DNA from 2 places in the Streptomyces sp. NPDC002911 genome. Region 2 is predicted to be linked to the other one. Evidence: predicted binding sites of a transcription regulator. Region 2 holds the regulator's gene; the other holds the start of a gene.

Region 1 (9,653 bases), on a different contig from region 2:
AAGGTCTAGTCCACTAGCGAGGTTTGCTGAGCACCCGTACAAAGCGGCCCTGCTAGATTGCCGAGTTGATACACCGGTGGTGTAGACCTCCTCGCGGAGGTGGAGCAGGATCGCGGACCCGTCGCCCGAGCGGTGGCGCCCGCGTCGATCGATCTAGGGATGGACAGGGCTGTGCAGCGGCGCTTTGTGGGTTTGACCGCGGTAGTGGCCGCACTCGGTATGACGGCAACGTTGTCGGGGTGCGGTTCGGAGACCGGAGGCGGCGACGTCACCCTGAGACTGGTCGCGGCCGACTACGGCACCGGTGCGGAGAACAGCTCCGAGAAGTACTGGGACGACGTCGCCGGGAAGTTCGAGAAGCAGAACCCCGGCATCGAGGTCGAGGTCAGCGTCTACTCCTGGAAGGACGTCGACCGCGAGGTCGCTGAGATGGTGAAGGCCGGCGAGGCGCCCGACATCGCGCAGATCGGGGCGTTCGCCGATTACGCCAAGGCCGACAAGCTCTACAGCGCCAACGAGATGCTCGCCATCCGCACCGGGGCCAACTTCCTGCCCTCGCTCACCGACGCCGGCGAGCTCGAGGGCAATCTGTACGGCCTCCCCTTCGTGGCCAGCACCCGGCTCCTCTTCTACAACAAGGGCCTGTTCGCCGAGGCCGGCCTCGGGGCCCCGCAGACCTGGGACGACATCCAGAGCGACGCCGCCGCGCTCGAGCGGCGCGGCGTGAAGTACCCCTTCGCGCTGCCGCTCGGCCGGGAGGAGTCCCAGGCCGAGACCCTGATGTGGCTGCTCAGCGGCGGAGGCGGCTACACGGACGAGGTCGGCAACTACGACATCGACTCCCAGGCCAACATAGCGACCCTCCGGTGGCTGAAGGACGACCTCGTCGGCAAGGGGCTCACCGGCCCCGTCGCCCCCGGAAAGCTCGACCGGGCGAAGGCCTTCGACGCGTTCACCAAGGGCGAGGTGGGCATGCTCAACGGCCACCCCACGCTGATGCAGGAGGCCGAGAAGAAGGGCGTCAAGGTCGGCATGGTTCCGCTGCCCGGGATCGACGGACCGACCAAGGGTTCGATGGGCGTGGCCGACTGGATGATGGGCTTCAAGCAGAACGGCCACCGGGTGGAGATCGGCAAGTTCCTCGACTTCGCCTACCAGGACGCCAACGTGCTGGCCTTCGCCGACCAGTACGACCTGCTGCCCGTGACCATGAGCGCGTCCGCCGCCATGGAGACCGACAGCAAGCACAAGCCGCTGCGCCCGTTCCTGTCGGCGCTGCCGAATTCGCAGCTGTACCCGTTCGGCAAGACCTCGTGGGCGCAGGCCAGCGAGATGATCAAGAAGAAGATCGGCTCGGCGGTCGAGCCCGGCGGCAGCCCGGAGAACGTGCTCGTGGAGATCGCGTCCCAGGCCCGGCAGGCGGAGAGCGCGGAGTAGGTAGGTTGGACGGTATGACCGCCCCGTCCGCCGACTCCGCCGACTCCGCCGACTCCGCTGTCCCGCTCTCCGACCGGGAACGCGCGGTGCTGGCCCTGGAGCGGCGCTCATGGACGGGCCCCGGCGCGAAGGAGCGGGCGATCCGGGAGGAGCTGGGCATCGCACCGGTCCGCTACTACCAGCTGCTCAACGCACTCCTGGACGACCGCCGCGCCCTGGAGGCGGACCCGGTCACGGTGAACCGCCTGCGCCGGGTCCGCGAGGCGAGGCGCGGCCGCCGCTGACCCGGGCCCGTCGGCTCCGCCGGGCGCCGGGCGGGGTCGAAAGCCGGGAGCGGAAGCAGGTGCCGAAAGCAGGGGCCGAGAGCAGGGGCGGAATCCAGCCTCGCCGGCCTTCGAGGACGAGGGGCTCGGGGGCGGAGCTCCGCCACGAACCCCCGGTCGCCGATAGGCTCGGGCCATGGGTAACCCGGCGCATCCCCTCCCGACCCCGTCCACCCAGGCCGGCCGCGAAGGCCTGGCCGCACTCCTCGCCCGCCCCTCCCGCGCGGTCGTCGCGCTCGACTTCGACGGCACGCTCGCCGACATCGTCCCGGACCCGGAACAGTCCCGCGCCCACCCCGCCGTCGTCCCGGCCCTCTCCGCGCTGGCGCCCCAGGTCGCCGCCGTCGCCGTGATCACCGGTCGCCCGGCCGACACCGCCGTGCGGTACGGCGGCTTCGCCGGGGCGCCGGGCCTGGACCACCTCGTCGTCCTCGGGCACTACGGCGCCGAACGCTGGGACGCGGCCACCGCCACCGTGCGCGCCCCCGCCCCGGACCCCGGCGTGGAAGCCGTCCGGGCGGAGCTCCCCGCAGTGCTGGAGGAGGCGGGTACCGGCACGGACAGCGGCATCTGGGTCGAGGAGAAGGGCGGCCGCGCTCTCGCCGTGCACACCCGCCGTGCCGCCGACCCGCAGGCCGCCTTCGAGGCCCTGCGCGCCCCGCTGATCGGCCTCGCCGCCCGTCATGGTCTGATCGTCGAACCGGGCCGTCTCGTCCTGGAGTTGCGCCCACCGGGCATGGACAAGGGCGTGGCGCTGGAGGAGTACGTGGAGGAGACCGGCGCCGAGGCGGTGCTGTACGCCGGCGACGACCTCGGCGACCTGGCCGCGTACGCCGCCGTGGAGAAGCTCCGCACCCGGGGCACCGCCGGGCTGCTGGTGTGCAGCGGCACCGAGGTCCCCGAACTCGCCGAGCGCGCCGATCTGTCGCTGCCGGGCCCGGCGGCGGTGGCGGAGCTGCTCCACTCGCTGGCCCGGCAGATCAACCGGAGCTAACCCCGCAGCGCTTCCAGCTGGTCCAGGAACCACTGCTGCGGCGGCAGCGCGGTCGCGGCGGCGGCCAGGCGCTTCGAGCGCGCCTCCCGCTCACCGGGGTCCATCGTGAGCGCCTCGTGCAGTGCCGCCGCCGTGGCCGACACGTCGTACGGGTTGACCACGATCGCGTGCTCGCCCAGCTCCTCGTACGCACCGGCCTCCCGGGAGAGCACCAGGGCGCAGCCGTGGTCCGAGACGACCGGGACCTCCTTGGCGACCAGGTTCATGCCGTCGCGGATGGGGTTGACCAGGGCCACGTCCGCCAGCCGGTACGCCGCCAGGGAGCGGGCGAAGTCGTCGTCGACGTGGAGCAGGACCGGGGTCCAGTCCTCCGTGCCGTAGTCCGCGTTGACGGCGTCGGCGACCCGCTGGACCTCCGCCGTGTAGTCGCGGTAGACCGAGAGGTCCTGCCGCGAGGGGTAGGCGAACGCGACGTGGACCACGCGCTCGCGCCACTCGGGGCGCTCCTCCAGCAGTGCCCGGTAGGCGTGCAGTCCGCGGACGATGTTCTTGGAGAGCTCCGTGCGGTCCACCCGCACGATCGTGCGGCGGTCCGCTCCCACCTGCTCCCGCAGGATCTCCATGCGCGCGTCGACGTCCGCCTCGCGGGAGCGGCGGCGCAGGAAGTCCGCGTCGGCGCCCAGCCCGTGCACCCCGATCCGGGTGTGGCCGGTGCCACCGAGGACTTCCGTGCAGCAGCCGATGAAGGCGTCCGCCCATCGACGGGTCAGGAACGCGGCGCGGTCTGCGCCCAGGATGCCCTTGAGCAGTTGCTCGCCGATGTCGTCGGGCAGCAGCCGGAAGTAGTCGACGGGCGCCCAGGGGGTGTGCGAGAAGTGCCCGATCCGCAGGTCGGGACGGAGTTCGCGCAGTATGCCGGGGACCAGCGAGAGGTGGTAGTCCTGCACCAGGACCGCGGCACCCTCCCCCGCCTCCTCGGCGAGTGCCTCCGCGAAGGCCTGGTTGTACGCCTCGTAGGAGGCCCACTGCCGGCGGAACTCCGCGTCGAACACGGGCTCCAGCGGCGTCTGGTAGATCATGTGGTGGACGAACCAGAGCACCGAATTCGCGATGCCGTTGTACGCGTCGGCGTGGACCCGTGCGTCGATGTCGAGCATCCGGACGCCGGACTCGGACACCCCGCGCCGGACCGCCTCGCGGTCGCCGTCGCTGAGGGCGGCGCACACCCACAGCTTGTCGTCGACCGCGCTCAGGCCGGAGACGAGTCCGCCCCCGCCCCGCTTCGCGTCGAGCGTGCCGTCCTCCCGCAGGGCGTACGACACCGGGCCGCGGTTGGACGCGACGAGGACCTGGGCGGAGTGCTCGGAGACCATGTACCCGAACCTAGCCCGTCAGGGAAGGCTCCAAACGTGAGGTGACTGCGGAGACTGCGCGTGAGGAATCGTTACGCCGCGTTTCGTGACGCGTACTCCGCGATGTCCCGCATCGGCGGTCGTTCCTCGGTGTCCACCGCATGGGTGCGGGGCACGAAGCCGTCGGGGCCCCGCTCGAACTGGGTGATCTCGGGACGTACGAGCGCTCCACGGGAGAGCCGCAGCTGCGCGGTGCGGTAGATCGTGGCAGCCATCCGGCCGAGGGCCTGGCCGTCCTGGTGGCGGTGTCTGCGGACGCCGACGTCGACCTGTGCCAGCGCGTCCAGGCCGACCGTGTGCAGTGCGTCGACGAGGAGACCCAGCTCCACTCCGTAGCCGACCGGGAAGGGGAGCCGCTCCAGCAGGGAGCGCCGTGCCGCGTATTCACCGCCCAGCGGCTGAACGAAACCGGCCAGTCGCGGCCAGTGCAGATTGAGTAGCGGGCGGGCCACGAGCTCGGTCACCCGGCCGCCCTGGCCTGCGGTTTCGCCCAGCGGTCGGTCGTACATGGCCTTGACGAAATGCACCGAGGGGTCGGTCAGCAGCGGGCCGACGGTTCCGGACACGAAGTCCGCGGAGAAGTCCTTGAGGTCCGCGTCGACGAAGCAGACGATCTCCCCGCTGGTCACCAGGAGTGATCGCCACAGGACCTCGCCCTTGCCGGGGAGGGCGGGGATCCGGGGCAGGATCGCGTCCCGGTGCACGACCCGGGCGCCGGCCCGTCTCGCCTCCTCGGCGGTGGCGTCGGTGGATCCGGAGTCGATCACCACCAGCTCGTCGACGAGCTGGACCTTCTCCATCAGCTCGCGCCGGATCTCAGCGACGATCGCGCCGACCGTCGCCTCCTCGTTCAGCGCCGGCAGCACGACGCTCACGCGCGAGCGGTGCGGATCTCTCAGCCGTGCGGCCGTGAGCCGGTCGAGCGGGCGGTCGGCAGCTGACCAGGAACGCCTGGTCAGCCAGCGTTCCACCTCTTCCAGCACGGTCGATACTCCCTGTATGTGATCCATCTCGCGGTTCGGACGACTATCTCAACCGTCCGGTGCTTCGGTTACAGTCTTGAACAACGCGGATGACCCTCGTATGTCGGGGTCGGTCCGCGAATAAACGCCCGGATCCATGGTCCGGTGCCACAGCGCTCATCCAGAGGGACTGAGGGAACGGCCCGTTGAAGTCCCGGCAACCCTCCTGCCGACCGCGAGGTCACGGTGGGGAAGGTGCCAATTCCGTCTTGTGGCGAAATACGTCGCAAGGAAGATGAGGAGAAAGGGCCTCCGCCATCATGGCCGTGCAGACAGTTGCACCGAACACCAATTCTTCCCCCGTGGACCTCGGTCCCGCCGTGGCGCTCTCCTGCCGCGAATGCGGCGAGCGTTTCGAGCTGGGCCCCCTTTTCGCCTGCGCGTCCTGTTTCGGGCCGCTCGAAGTGGCGTACGACCTGCCGAGCGGCTCCCCCGAAGAGCTGAAGAAGCGCATCGCCGAGGGGCCGAACAACATCTGGCGCTATGCGCCGCTGCTGCCGGTCCCCTCCGATGTCGCGGACAAGCCCAACATCAACCCCGGTTTCACGAAGCTGGTCAAGGCCGACAACCTCGCCCGTGAGCTGGGCGTGACCGGCGGGCTGTACGTCAAGGACGACTCCGGCAACCCGACGCACTCCTTCAAGGACCGTGTGGTCGCCATCGCCGTCGAGGCCGCCCGCGCCTTCGGATTCACCACTCTCTCCTGCTCCTCCACCGGCAACCTCGCCGGTGCGGTGGGTGCCGCCGCGGCCCGCGCAGGCTTCCGCTCGTGTGTGTTCATCCCGCACGACCTGGAGCAGGGCAAGGTCGTCATGGCTGCGGTGTACGGCGGCGAGCTGGTCGGTATCGAGGGCAATTACGACGACGTCAACCGCTTCTGCTCGGAGCTCATCGGCGACCCGCTCGGTGAGGGCTGGGGCTTCGTCAACGTCAACCTGCGGCCGTACTACGGCGAGGGCTCCAAGACCCTGGCGTACGAGATCTGCGAGCAGCTCGGCTGGCAGCTGCCCGACCAGCTCGTCATCCCGATCGCGTCCGGCTCGCAGCTCACGAAGATCGACAAGGGCCTGCAGGAGCTGATCAAGCTCGGTCTCGTCGAGGACAAGCCGTACAAGATCTTCGGTGCCCAGGCCGAGGGCTGCTCCCCGGTCTCCACGGCCTTCAAGGCCGGCCACGACGTCGTGCGCCCGCAGAAGCCGAACACCATCGCCAAGTCCCTGGCAATCGGTAACCCGGCCGACGGCCCGTACGTCCTGGACATCGCCCGTCGCACCGGTGGTGCCGTGGAGGACGTCAACGACGAGCAGGTCGTCGACGCGATCAAGCTGCTGGCCCGTACCGAGGGCATCTTCGCCGAGACGGCGGGCGGGGTGACGGTCGGCGTGACGAAGAAGCTGATCGACGCCGGTCTGCTCGATCCGACGCTGACCACCGTCGTCCTGAACACCGGCGACGGGCTGAAGACGCTCGACGCGGTCGCCCCGACGACCGGCCTGTCGGCGACGATCCGGCCCAGCCTGGACGCGTTCCGCGACGCCGGCCTCGCCGCCGCCAACTGACCACCCGAGAGACCGAGGAAGGCACCCACATGAGCGTCAAGGTCCGTATCCCCACCATCCTCCGCACCTACACGGGCGGTCAGGCCGAGGTCCCGGCCGAGGGCGCGACCCTCTCCGAGGTCCTCGCGTCCCTGGAGCAGAACCACCCGGGCATCGGCGCCCGCGTCCTGGACGACCAGGGCAAGCTGCGCCGCTTCGTCAACGTGTACGTCAACGACGACGACGTGCGTTTCGAGGGGGGCCTGGACGCGGCGACACCGGACGGCGCCGGCGTCTCGATCATCCCGGCCGTCGCCGGAGGCTGACCGAGGCCCAGGCGCCCGATCGGCTGACCGACCGCACGGTGTCAAGCGGAATGGCCTCCCCCGCGGAGAAGCGGAGGGGGCCATTCTGTATGGTTGAGCACGGTAGAGTTGGGGAAGTCCCCGCAGCTGCCCGCGCCGCCCGCATATGAGAATGCGCCCGGCCGCGACAAGAAGCAGCCAAAGTACGCGAGCCCTATGTGGCATAAGTGGCCTTTGTCGGGCCCGACTTGCCCTGGATTCTTACACATTCCCCCCATGTGCGCTGTCACGTGTGCCCGGATTTCTCGTCCGATTGACCTGTTGCAGAGGGCAGTTGGACAGATACATTCGGCCGCGGTCGACGCGTTCCGGCGCACGCCACCCTCTCCTGTCGGAGGGTGAGTTCTGACCCGGGTCCGCGAAGTGCGGTCCCGTGTAAGGGCCAGTAATAGGGGAGTTAGGCATGGCTCAGGGCACCGTCAAGTGGTTCAACGCGGAGAAGGGGTACGGCTTCATCGCGGTCGACGGTGGTGCGGATGTTTTCGTCCACTACAGCGCGATCCAGATGGACGGGTACCGCACCCTCGAAGAGGGTCAGCGAGTTGAATTCGAGATCTCGCAGGGCCAGAAGGGGCCGCAGGCGGACATGGTCAAGCTCGCCGTCGGCTGAGCTCGGCGCGGTCGGCCAACGACGCTACTCACGCACGCGGGGCCCGTACCTCCCACCAGGGGTACGGGCCTCACGTGCGTCCTTTTCCGCCCTCGGGCCGCCTGCATCCCGAGGGGGACGCCTGCTCCCACCCGTCGCCCGACCACCGCGCCCCCAGCGAGCCTTCTTCGAAGGCGCTTGCACTCTATGGGGTCGAGTGCTAATCATTGGGCGTTAGCACTCTCGAGGTGAGAGTGACAGAAACTTGGACCGGGCCGGTGAGGCCCGCAGGCTCAGTGGGGCAAGGAACCACTGAGCACGCTGGCCGTCCGTCGCGGGCGCCACTCGGTCCGGAGAAATCCTTCCCCAAGCTCTCAACTGCGTTCGAGCAGGGGAGACCCCATTAGTCCGGGAGGACCACTTCACATGGCCAAGATCATCGCGTTCGACGAGGAGGCACGGCGCGGTCTCGAGCGCGGGATGAACCAGCTCGCCGACGCCGTCAAGGTCACCCTCGGCCCCAAGGGCCGTAACGTCGTCCTCGAGAAGAAGTGGGGCGCGCCCACGATCACCAACGATGGTGTTTCCATCGCCAAGGAGATCGAGCTCGAGGACCCGTACGAGAAGATCGGTGCGGAGCTGGTCAAGGAGGTCGCCAAGAAGACGGACGACGTCGCCGGCGACGGTACGACCACCGCCACCGTTCTCGCTCAGGCTCTCGTCCGCGAGGGTCTGCGCAACGTCGCCGCGGGTGCCAACCCGATGGCTCTGAAGCGTGGCATCGAGAAGGCCGTCGAGGCCGTCTCCGCCGCTCTGCTGGAGCAGGCGAAGGACGTGGAGACCAAGGAGCAGATCGCTTCGACCGCCTCCATCTCCGCTGCTGACACCGAGATCGGCGCCAAGATCGCCGAGGCTATGGACAAGGTCGGCAAGGAAGGCGTCATCACCGTCGAGGAGTCCCAGACCTTCGGTCTGGAGCTCGAGCTCACCGAGGGTATGCGCTTCGACAAGGGCTACATCTCGGCGTACTTCGCCACCGACATGGAGCGTATGGAGTCGTCGTTCGACGACCCGTACATCCTGATCGTCAACTCCAAGATCAGCAACGTGAAGGACCTCCTTCCGCTGCTCGAGAAGGTCATGCAGTCGGGTAAGCCGCTGCTGATCATCGCGGAGGACGTCGAGGGCGAGGCCCTGTCGACGCTGGTCGTCAACAAGATCCGTGGCACCTTCAAGTCCGTCGCCGTCAAGGCTCCGGGCTTCGGTGACCGCCGCAAGGCCATGCTCGGCGACATCGCCATCCTCACCGGTGGCACCGTCATCTCCGAGGAGGTCGGTCTCAAGCTGGAGAACGCCGGCCTGGACCTGCTCGGCACCGCCCGCAAGGTCGTCATCACCAAGGACGAGACGACGATCGTCGACGGTGGCGGTGACAGCGACCAGGTCCAGGGCCGCGTCAAGCAGATCCGTGCCGAGATCGAGAACTCCGACTCGGACTACGACCGCGAGAAGCTCCAGGAGCGCCTCGCGAAGCTGGCCGGCGGCGTGGCCGTCATCAAGGCCGGCGCCGCCACCGAGGTGGAGCTCAAGGAGCGCAAGCACCGCATCGAGGACGCGGTGCGCAACGCCAAGGCCGCCGTCGAGGAGGGCATCGTCGCCGGTGGTGGCGTGGCTCTGCTCCAGGCCTCGGCCGTCTTCGAGAAGCTCGACCTGACCGGTGACGAGGCCACGGGCGCCAACGCCGTGAAGCTCGCGCTGGAGGCCCCGCTCAAGCAGATCGCCGTCAACGGTGGTCTCGAGGGCGGCGTCATCGTCGAGAAGGTGCGCAACCTGCCGATCGGTCACGGCCTCAACGCCGCGACCGGCGAGTACGTCGACATGATCGCCGAGGGCATCATCGACCCGGCGAAGGTCACGCGCTCCGCTCTGCAGAACGCCGCGTCCATCGCCGCGCTCTTCCTCACCACCGAGGC
Region 2 (9,653 bases):
GGGAGACACCACCCGCCATCGGGGCCTGCACGATCGGATACCGGCAGAGATCGGTCAGCGCCAAGGACATGACGGCATCGTGCCACGTCCGGCGGATCGTGCCGAATCGGCCCTATATACAGCGGACCGGCCGCCGCATATACAGCGGACCGGCCGCCGCACACACCGCACCGCCCGCCGGTGCGGGACCGGCGGACGGTGCGGTGACACGGCTCAGCGGCCGTTGAAGGCGTCCTTCAGGCGGGAGAACAGCCCCTGCTGCCCTGGCTGGAACTGACCGGTGGGCCGCTCCTCGCCGCGCAGCTTGGACAGCTCCCGCAGGAGGCGCTCCTGTTCGGGGTCCATCTTCGTCGGGGTCAGGACCTCGACGTGCACGATCAGGTCCCCGCGCCCGCCACCGCGCAGGTGCGTGATGCCCCGCCCGTGCAGCGGGACCGACTGACCGGACTGGGTGCCCGGCCTGATGTCGATCTCCTCCAGACCGTCGAGCGTCTCGAGCGGCACCTGCGTACCGAGCGCAGCGGCCGTCATCGGAATGGTGACCGTGCAGTGCAGGTCGTCTCCCCGCCGTTGGAACACGGCGTGGGAGAGCTCGTGGATCTCGACGTACAGGTCGCCGGCGGGGCCGCCGCCGGGGCCGACCTCACCCTCGCCCGCGAGCTGGATCCGGGTGCCGTTGTCGACACCGGCGGGGATCTTCACGGTGAGGGTGCGCCGCGAGCGGATACGGCCGTCACCGGCGCACTCGGGGCACGGCGTCGGGACGACCGTGCCGAAGCCCTGACACTGCGGGCAGGGCCGTGAGGTCATGACCTGGCCGAGGAAGGACCTGGTGACCTGGGAGACCTCGCCACGGCCGCGGCACATGTCACAGGTCTGCGCGGAGGTGCCGGGTGCGGCGCCCTCGCCACTGCAGGTCGTACAGACGACCGCCGTGTCGACCTGGATGTCCTTGGTCGTACCGAAGGCCGCCTCGTTGAGGTCGATCTCCAGCCGGATCATCGCGTCCTGGCCGCGCCGTGTCCGCGAACGGGGCCCGCGCTGGGCGGCGTTGCCGAAGAACGCGTCCATGATGTCGCTGAAGTTGCCGAAGCCGCCGGCTCCGAACCCTCCCGCTCCACCGCCGCCGCCAGAGGCGGACAGCGGGTCACCGCCGAGGTCGTAGACCTGCTTCTTCTGCGGGTCCGACAACACCTCGTAAGCGGCGTTGATCTCCTTGAACCGCTCCTGGGTCTTCGGATCCGGGTTGACATCCGGGTGCAGCTCGCGAGCGAGCCGACGGAATGCCTTCTTGATCTCGTCCTGAGATGCGTCGCGGCGCACGCCGAGTACGGCGTAGTAGTCCGTGGCCACTTACGAATCCGCCAGGATCTGTCCGACGTAACGTGCCACTGCGCGTACCGCTCCCATCGTTCCGGGGTAGTCCATGCGGGTCGGTCCGACCACGCCGAGTTTGGCGACTGCCTCGTCGCCCGAACCGTAGCCGACCGCGACGACGGACGTGGAGTTGAGGCCCTCATGGGCGTTCTCGTGCCCGATCCGTACGGTCATGCCTGAATCCGTTGCCTCACCGAGCAGCTTCAGCAGCACGACCTGCTCCTCCAATGCCTCCAGCACCGGCCGGATCATCACAGGGAAATCGTGCCCGAAGCGGGTGAGATTGGAGGTGCCGCCGATGATCAGCCGCTCCTCCGTTTCTTCGACCAGAGTTTCGAGAAGAACGGAGAGCACCGTGGATACGGTTCCCCGGTCCTCGTTTTCGAAGGCCTCAGGCAGGTCCTGCACCAGCCGGGGGACGTCCGCGAAGCGTCGTCCGACGACCCGGCTGTTGAGCCGGGCCCGCAGATCGGCCAGTGACGTGTCACCGAACGGTGCAGGGCAATCGATCATACGCTGTTCGACCCGGCCCGTGTCCGTGATCAGTACCAGCATCAGCCGAGCCGGAGCCAGCGACAGCAGCTCCACGTGCCGGACCGTCGACCGGGTCAGCGAGGGGTACTGCACGACGGCGACCTGCCTGGTCAGCTGCGCGAGCAGCCGGACCGTGCGGCCCACGACGTCGTCGAGGTCGACCGCGCCGTCGAGAAAATTCTGAATGGCCCGGCGCTCCGGCGACGACAGGGGTTTGACGCCCGCGAGCTTGTCGACAAAGAGACGGTAGCCCTTGTCCGTCGGAATACGGCCCGCACTCGTGTGCGGCTGGGCGATGAAGCCCTCGTCCTCCAGCACCGCCATGTCGTTGCGGACAGTCGCCGGGGAGACCCCGAGCCTGTGCCGCTCCGTGAGCGCCTTGGAGCCGACGGGCTCCTCGGTGCCGACGTAGTCCTGGACGATGGCGCGCAGCACTTCGAGTCTGCGTTCACTGAGCACCGCGCACACCTCCAGCTGTGGTTCTCCGGTGTCTACCTGGCACTCTGTGCGTTCGAGTGCCAGCAGTCCCCCTGGTCAGTGTACGGGGGCGGGGTGGGCCCGGGGCAAGGGCGGCCGGCCACGCCGTCACGGGACTGCGCAGGTCGTTGCCGATAGCGTCGCCCTATGGACGTCTCTTGGGAAGAGCTCGGCTGGGAGCGGTTGGGCAACGGTACGGGGCGGCGGCGCCTTCCCGTCTGGGACGCGACCGCCGCGCTGGTGGCCGGAGCGGAGGGCGTGCTGCTCTACGACACCGGTTCGACGCTCCGGGAGGGCGTCGAGCTGCGGACCCAGGCGGAGGCGATGCTGGGCCGGAGGGTGACGCATATCGCACTGAGCCATCCGCACTTCGACCACGTTCTGGGCACCGCCGCCTTCTCCGGGGCGGAGGTCTACGGGGCGGTCGGCACGGCGGATCTGCTGCGGCGGGGCGCCGAGGAGCTGCGCGCGGACGCGCTGCGGCACGGGATGAGTGAGGCGGACGCCACGGCGGCCACGGACGCCCTGGTGGCCCCGCGACATCAGGTCAGCGGCGAGTGGACGCTCGACCTCGGCGGCGGGTTCCAGGTGCTGCTGGCCAATGTGGGCCCCGGTCACAGCGGCCACGACCTCGTGGTACTCGTGCCGGGCTCCCCCGTCGTGGTGCTCTGCGGCGATCTGGTCGAGGAGTCCGGCGAACCGCAGGCGGGCCGGGATGCGGTCCCCTCGCGCTGGCCGGCCGCGCTGGACCGGCTGCTGGAGCTGGGCGGCGAGGACGCGCTGTACGTGCCGGGCCACGGCGCGGTGGTGGACGCGGCCTTCGTGCGGGCCCAGCGCGACCAACTGGCCGCCCGCTTCGGCGTGTCGTGAAAGGGCGGCCGTTTATCGTCGTGCCATGCGCAGCTACCAGCCGGATCTGACTCCGCCGTGGAAGAAGTCCGCCCACGCTCCCGAGGTCCCCGCCGAGCCCGATCTGGTCGTCGAGGAGGCCCACACCGGCTTCTGCGGGGCGGTGATCCTGTGCGAGAGGACGGCCCAGGGGCCGACGGTCACGCTGGAGGACCGCTTCGGTAAGCACCGGGTGTTCCCGATGGAGCCGCGCGGCTTCCTGCTGGAGGGCAAGGTGGTCACCCTCGTACGCCCGTCGGCCGGCGGTCCCGCCCGCCCCTCCCGTACGGCCTCCGGTTCGGTGGCGGTACCCGGGGCGCGGGCACGCGTGGCGAGGGCGAGCCGGATCTATGTGGAGGGGCGGCACGACGCCGAGCTCGTCGAGCGGGTCTGGGGCGACGACCTGCGCATCGAGGGCGTGGTGGTCGAGTATCTGGAGGGCGTCGACGACCTGCCGGCGATCGTGCGGGAGTTCATGCCCGGCCCGGACGCCCGGCTCGGTGTCCTGGTCGACCATCTGGTGCCCGGATCCAAGGAGTCCCGGATCGCCGCTCAGGTCACCGACGCGCACGTGCTGGTGGTGGGCCATCCGTACATCGATGTCTGGGAGGCCGTGAAGCCGTCGTCCGTGGGCATTTCCGGGTGGCCGGTGGTGCCGCGCGGCCAGGACTGGAAGACGGGCGTGTGCCGTGCGCTGGGCTGGCCGGAGAACACCGGTGCGGCCTGGCAGCACATTCTTTCCAAGGTTGGCTCGTACAAGGACCTGGAGCCGCAACTGCTGGGCCGCGTCGAGGAATTGATTGACTTCGTCACCCTCCCTGGCTGAAGCCCCGGGACCGTTGACCAGGACCCGGTACCCGATCCCCGCGCACACCTCGTGGGCCGGGTCGAGGGTGTCGACACGCGGATGTCCGGCCTCGGGCAGAGTGAACGTCGTCGAGGCCACCGGCCCGGGACCGGACGCACGCAGAGACGCATCGTGTGCGGCCGGGCAGCGGGTGGCCGGACTCCCCTCACCCACGCGGCTGCCCGGTGGGCGTAGGGCGTCTCCGTGGTACGCGGGCGCCCCGTACGGCCTCAGTCCACCAGGTTCCGCACCACGGCGTCGGCCAGCAGCCGGCCCCGCAGGGTGAGGACCGCGCGGCCCTCACCGTACGGCCCGGGCTCCAGCAGCCCGTCCGTCACCGCGCGGCCGGCCGCCGCGAGGCCGGCGGGGGCGAGCAGGGTCAGCGGGCAGCCCTCGACGAGCCGCAGCTCCAGCAGAATGCGCTCGACCCGACGGTCCTCGTCACCGAGCACCTCACGTCCCGCGCCGGGCGAACGGCCCTCGGCCAAGGCCTGCGCGTAGGCCCCGGGGTGCTTGACGTTCCACCAGCGCACCCCGCCGACGTGGCTGTGCGCCCCCGGTCCGGCGCCCCACCAGTCGGCGCCGCGCCAGTACAGCTCGTTGTGCAGGCAGCGGCCCTCGGGCGTCCGGGACCAGTTCGACACCTCGTACCAGGAGAAGCCCGCCGCCGCCATCGCCTCGTCGGCGATCAGATAGCGGTCGGCGTGGACGTCGTCGTCGGTCATCGAAACCTCACCGCGGCGGATACGCCGGGCGAGCTGGGTCCCCTCCTCGACGATCAGCGCATACGCCGACACATGGTCGGGTCCGGCGCCGATCGCCGCGTCGAGGGAGGCCCGCCAGTCGTCGTCGGACTCGCCGGGGGTCCCGTAGATCAGGTCGAGGTTGACGTGCTCGAAGCCGGCCGCACGGGCCTCGGCGACACAGGCCTCGGGCCTGCCGGGAGTGTGGGTGCGGTCCAGGATCTTCAGGACGTGCTGCCGGGCGCTCTGCATGCCGAAGGAGATCCGGTTGAAGCCGCCTTCCCGCAGCTCCGCGAGATACGCCGGATCGACGGACTCGGGATTGGCCTCCGTGGTGATCTCGGCGTCCTCCGCCAGCCCGAACTCCTCACGGATCGCCGCGAGCATCCGGACGAGGTCGGCGGCGGGCAGCAGCGTCGGTGTACCGCCGCCGACGAAGACCGTGCGGACCGGGCGGGGGTCGTCGCCGAGCACCTTTCGGGCCTGGCGGACCTCCTCGGTCAGATGGGCCGCGTAGTTGTCCCGGGACGCCAGGGCGCCGCCGGAACCGCGCAGCTCGGTCGCGGTGTAGGTGTTGAAGTCGCAGTAGCCGCAGCGCGTGGCGCAGTACGGCACGTGCAGGTAGAAGCCGAGCGGCCGGCCGGCCGCGCCTTCCAGGGCATGGCGGGGCAGCGCCCCGTCGTCGGGCACGGGCTCACCATCGGGCAGTACGGAAGGCATACCGTCCATTGTCACTCGCCGGCGGAGCTGCCCCGCACAGCTGCGGTCCGTATCAGTCCACCTGGATCACGAGCAAGGCCAGGTCGTCGTCGGGCGGGCGCTCGGCGAAGGCATGGACGGCCCGCTTGATCCGGTCTGCTATCCCGGCGGCCGGAAGCCCGGCGCAGCCGGCCAGGACCCGTGCGAGGCCGTCGCCGTCGTCGAACATCAGCCGCCCCGAGCGCCGCTCGGTCACCCCGTCGGTGACACAGAGGAGGCTGTCGCCCGGCGCCAGGTCGAAGCTCTGGCTCTCGTACGCCACATCCTCGACGACCCCGAGCAGCACCTGCGGCTCGGCGGCCGGGCGTACGGAGCCGTCGGGGCGCAGCAGCAGTGGGAGCGGATGGCCGGCGCTCGCCACGGTGCAGCGCACACCGCCGTCCGGGAGCGGCACGAGGTCGCCGTACAGCAGGGAGAGGAAGCGGGACTGGGAGCCGTCCTGCATCTGTTCGCCGCCCTGGATCTGCTGACCGCCGGCCGCCGCGACCATGAGGGCGGCGGCCTCGGCCGCTTCCATGGCGTCGTCCAGGAGGAGCCGGTTGAGCCGGTCGAGGACCTCACCGACGCGGAATCCCTCCCGGGACAGCAGGCGCAGCCAGGGCCGGGCGAGGCCGGTGACGACGGCGGCTTCGGGACCGCTGCCCTGGACGTCCCCGAGCACGAAGCACCATCGGCCGCCGGGGCACGGAAAGAGGTCGTAGAAGTCGCCGCCGACCACGCCGTCGTCCCCCGGCTCGTACACCAGGGCGCTGGTGACGCCAGGTATGTCGGCGACCTTGCTGGGCAACAGGCCGCGCTGGAGGACGCGGCTGATGGTGGCCTGGCGGGTGTAGGCGCGGGCGGCGCCCACCGCGAGGCCGACCCGGCGTACGAAGTCCGCGAGGAGGGCGGCGACCTCGTCGGGGATGTGGTCGGCGCCCTCGCGGCCCACGAGGACGGCGCCGAGCGTGCGTCCGCCCGAGGTGATGCGGTGGGCGAGCGCGGCGCCTGTGCCCTCCCCGCGCTCCGCCGTCGCGCCTCCCGGCCACGGCATGGATACGGGGCCGGTACCGACGCTTCCCGGCAGGCGGAGTGGCTCCTTCTCCAGTGCGGGCCGCAGCAGCTCGGTCCGCGCCTCGTCGCTGTGCCAGACCCCCGCGAGCCGGGGAGCGGCCGCCGGGCCGCCGCCCTCGCATTCCAGCCATATCGCACACCAGTCGGCGAGGCGGGGCACCAGGAGCCGGCCCGCTATCGAGGCCACCAGGTTCTCGTCGAGCTGGCCCGCGAGGAGGCCGGAGGCCTCGGCGAGGAAGGAGAGCCCGCCGCGCCCGTCCCAGCCGGCGTCGTCGCGCGCGGCGTGCCCGCCTGCGGGGACGAGCATGTCGCCGGCGCGCGGACCGCGTCTGCGGGTGCCGTCGTCGGTGCCCGGGGCGTCGGGCAGGCCGTAACGGTCGTCGCCGAGGAGTCTGGCCCAGACGGTCTTGAGGCCGGTGCGGTAGGTGATGCCCCAGGATTCGGCGAGGGTGGCGACGAGCTGCAGCCCTCGGCCGTACTCGGCGGGGTCGGGCCGCTGGGTGCGGTCGTCGCGCACCGAGCGGGCGGGGTGGTGGTCGGTGATCTCCAGCACCAGCGCGGCCGGCTCGGGCCCGGCCGAGTCCTCCAGCCGAAGCAGCAGCTCGACGTTCGTACCGGCGTGCACGACCGCGTTGGTGACCAGTTCGCTGGCCACGGTCAGAGCGTCGTCGGTGAGCCGTTCGCCGAACTCACCGGTGGTGGGCAGACCGAGCCCGGACCAGTCGGCGAGCGCCGCCCGGACGAATCTGCGGGCCGCGGCCGAGGCCTGCGGGATTCCGGGCAGGCTGGTGCGGGCGATCGGAAACGGCTCGCCGCCCTGACCGGCGATGACGGTGCCGGGACGCTGGACGACGTCCCGTTGCAAGGGAATGGGCCCCACGGTGCGGCTCCTGACAGTCTCGCGAAACGCCGCTGACGTTCTACGACAGAGTGACAGACCGGTCGTGCCCATAAGCGCCGAGTCACGGAAGTGGCCGGAGTCGGAAGGGAACGAGCCGGGACCGGTGGGTACTCCCGGGCCCCCGGCCCCGCTCCGACGTACTCTCTTCGGCGGTTACGCCTCGCGGGAGCCCGCGTACATGTCGTCGATGAGGTCCTGGTACTCGCGCTCGACGACCGGCCGCTTCAGCTTGAGGCTGGGGGTCAGCTCGCCGTGCTCGATGTCGAGGTCGCGCGGCAGGAGACGGAACTTCTTGATGGTCTGCCAGCGCTGCAGGCCTTCGTTGAGCTTCTGTACATAGCCCTCGATGAGCTTCACGGCCTGCGGGGAGGCCACCACGTCGGCGTACGGCTTGCCGCCCAGTCCGTTCTCCTGCGCCCACCCGAGGATGGTCGGCTCGTCGAGGGCGATGAGGGCGGTGCAGAAGTTACGGTCCGCGCCGTGCACCAGGATGTTGGAGACGAACGGGCACACCGCCTTGAACTGCCCTTCGACCTCCGCCGGGGCGATGTACTTGCCCCCGGACGTCTTGATCAGGTCCTTCTTGCGGTCGGTGATCCGCAGATAGCCGTCATCGGAGAGCTCGCCGATGTCCCCGGTGTGGAACCAGCCGTCGGACTCCAGCACCTCGGCGGTCTTCTCGGGCAGCCGGTGGTAGCCCTCCATCAGGCCGGGGCCGCGCAGCAGGATCTCACCGTCGTCGGCGATCCGGACCTCGGTGCCGGGGAGCGGCTTGCCGACGGTCCCGGTGCGGTAGGCCTCGCCAGGGTTGACGAAGGAGGCGGCGCTGGACTCGGTGAGCCCGTAGCCCTCCAGGATGTGGATGCCGGCACCGGAGAAGAAGAGACCGATGTCGGGGGCGAGGGCGGCCGAGCCGGAGACGCAGGCGCGGAGCCGCCCGCCGAAGGCCTCACGGATCTTCGCGAAGACGAGGGTGTCGGCGACCTTGTGCTTGGCGCCGAGGGCGAACGGCACGGAGGCCTTGCCGGTGCGCCGGAAGTTGTCCTGCGACACCGTGGCGTACTCGCGGGCGACGCCGGCCGCCCACTGGAAGATCTTGTACTTGGCGCCGCCGCCGGCCCGCGCCTTGGCCGCGACCCCGTTGTAGACCTTCTCGAAAATGCGGGGAACGGCCGCCATGTAGGTCGGCTGGACCACCGGCAGGTTCTCGATGATCTTGTCGACGCGTCCGTCGACGGCCGTGACGTGACCGACCTCGATCTGGCCGGACGTGAGCACCTTGCCGAAGACGTGCGCGAGCGGCAGCCAGAGGTACTGGACGTCGTCCCCGGCGATCAGGCCGGTCGCCACGGTCGCCTTGGCCATGTACGACCAGTTGTCGTGCGGCAGCCGTACGCCCTTGGGGCGGCCGGTGGTGCCCGAGGTGTAGATCAGGGTCGCCAGCTGGTCCGCGGTGATGGCGTCGACCCGGTCGGTGACCGCGTCCGGGTTCTTCACCAGGTGTTCGGCACCCCGGGCCTCGAGTTCGGCCAGGGTGAGGACCCAGCCCTCGGGGTCGCCCTCGACGGCGTCGGCGCCGGCCGGATCGATGACGACGACATGCGCCAGTTCGGGCAGCTCGGCCCGGTGCTCCCGTGCCTTCGCCAGCTGGGCGGCGTCCTCGGCGATCAGGACGCGGCTGTCGGAGTCGGCCAGGATGAAGGCGGACTCCTCGGTGTTCGTGGAGGGGTAGATCGTCGTGGTCGCCGCGCCCGCGCACATCACGCCGAGGTCGGCGAGGATCCATTCGACGCGGGTGGACGAGGCGAGCGCGACACGCTCCTCCGGCCGGACACCCAGAGCGATCAGACCGGCCGCGATGGCGTGGACCCGCTCGGCGGCCTGTGCCCAGGTGAGCGACTTCCATTCGTCCGGGCCCTGACCCGAGGCAGCCGGCACCGGGTAGCGGTACGCCTCCCCGTCCGGGGTGGCCGCCACGCGGTCGATGAAGAGAGTCGCCACGGAGGGCGGTCGGCTATCGATCAAGGTCTGTGTGTCGCTCACGACGTCCTCCGGGCCTGCGGCATTGCTACGA

What was found. The regulator HrcA, encoded in region 2, represses chaperone genes, less so after heat shock. The targets are predictions, from matches to a motif close to TTNGCACTCNGNNNNNCNGAGTGCNAA.
Region 1: groL (chaperonin GroEL) is a predicted target of HrcA. The motif match lies at 7,878-7,904, and genes of this name have one in related genera.

Annotation. Positions count from the first base shown of each region.
Region 1 is NZ_JBSFUO010000004.1:280,846-290,498, reverse strand. It holds gene ACWD04_RS09185 (ABC transporter substrate-binding protein) at 160-1,437, shown strand; gene ACWD04_RS09180 (DUF3263 domain-containing protein) at 1,452-1,721, shown strand; gene otsB (trehalose-phosphatase) at 1,897-2,754, shown strand; gene ACWD04_RS09170 (alpha,alpha-trehalose-phosphate synthase (UDP-forming)) at 2,751-4,127, opposite strand; gene ACWD04_RS09165 (glucosyl-3-phosphoglycerate synthase) at 4,199-5,149, opposite strand; SAM riboswitch class I at 5,303-5,430, shown strand; gene thrC (threonine synthase) at 5,449-6,747, shown strand; gene ACWD04_RS09155 (MoaD/ThiS family protein) at 6,777-7,052, shown strand; gene ACWD04_RS09150 (cold-shock protein) at 7,495-7,701, shown strand; gene groL (chaperonin GroEL) at 8,107-9,653, shown strand, end outside.
Region 2 is NZ_JBSFUO010000002.1:66,433-76,085, forward strand. It holds gene ACWD04_RS03275 (nitronate monooxygenase) at 1-70, opposite strand, end outside; gene dnaJ (molecular chaperone DnaJ) at 214-1,353, opposite strand; gene hrcA (heat-inducible transcriptional repressor HrcA) at 1,354-2,370, opposite strand; gene ACWD04_RS03290 (MBL fold metallo-hydrolase) at 2,536-3,258, shown strand; gene ACWD04_RS03295 (DUF3097 domain-containing protein) at 3,284-4,102, shown strand; gene hemW (radical SAM family heme chaperone HemW) at 4,354-5,586, opposite strand; gene ACWD04_RS03305 (SpoIIE family protein phosphatase) at 5,639-7,558, opposite strand; gene ACWD04_RS03310 (AMP-dependent synthetase/ligase) at 7,733-9,622, opposite strand.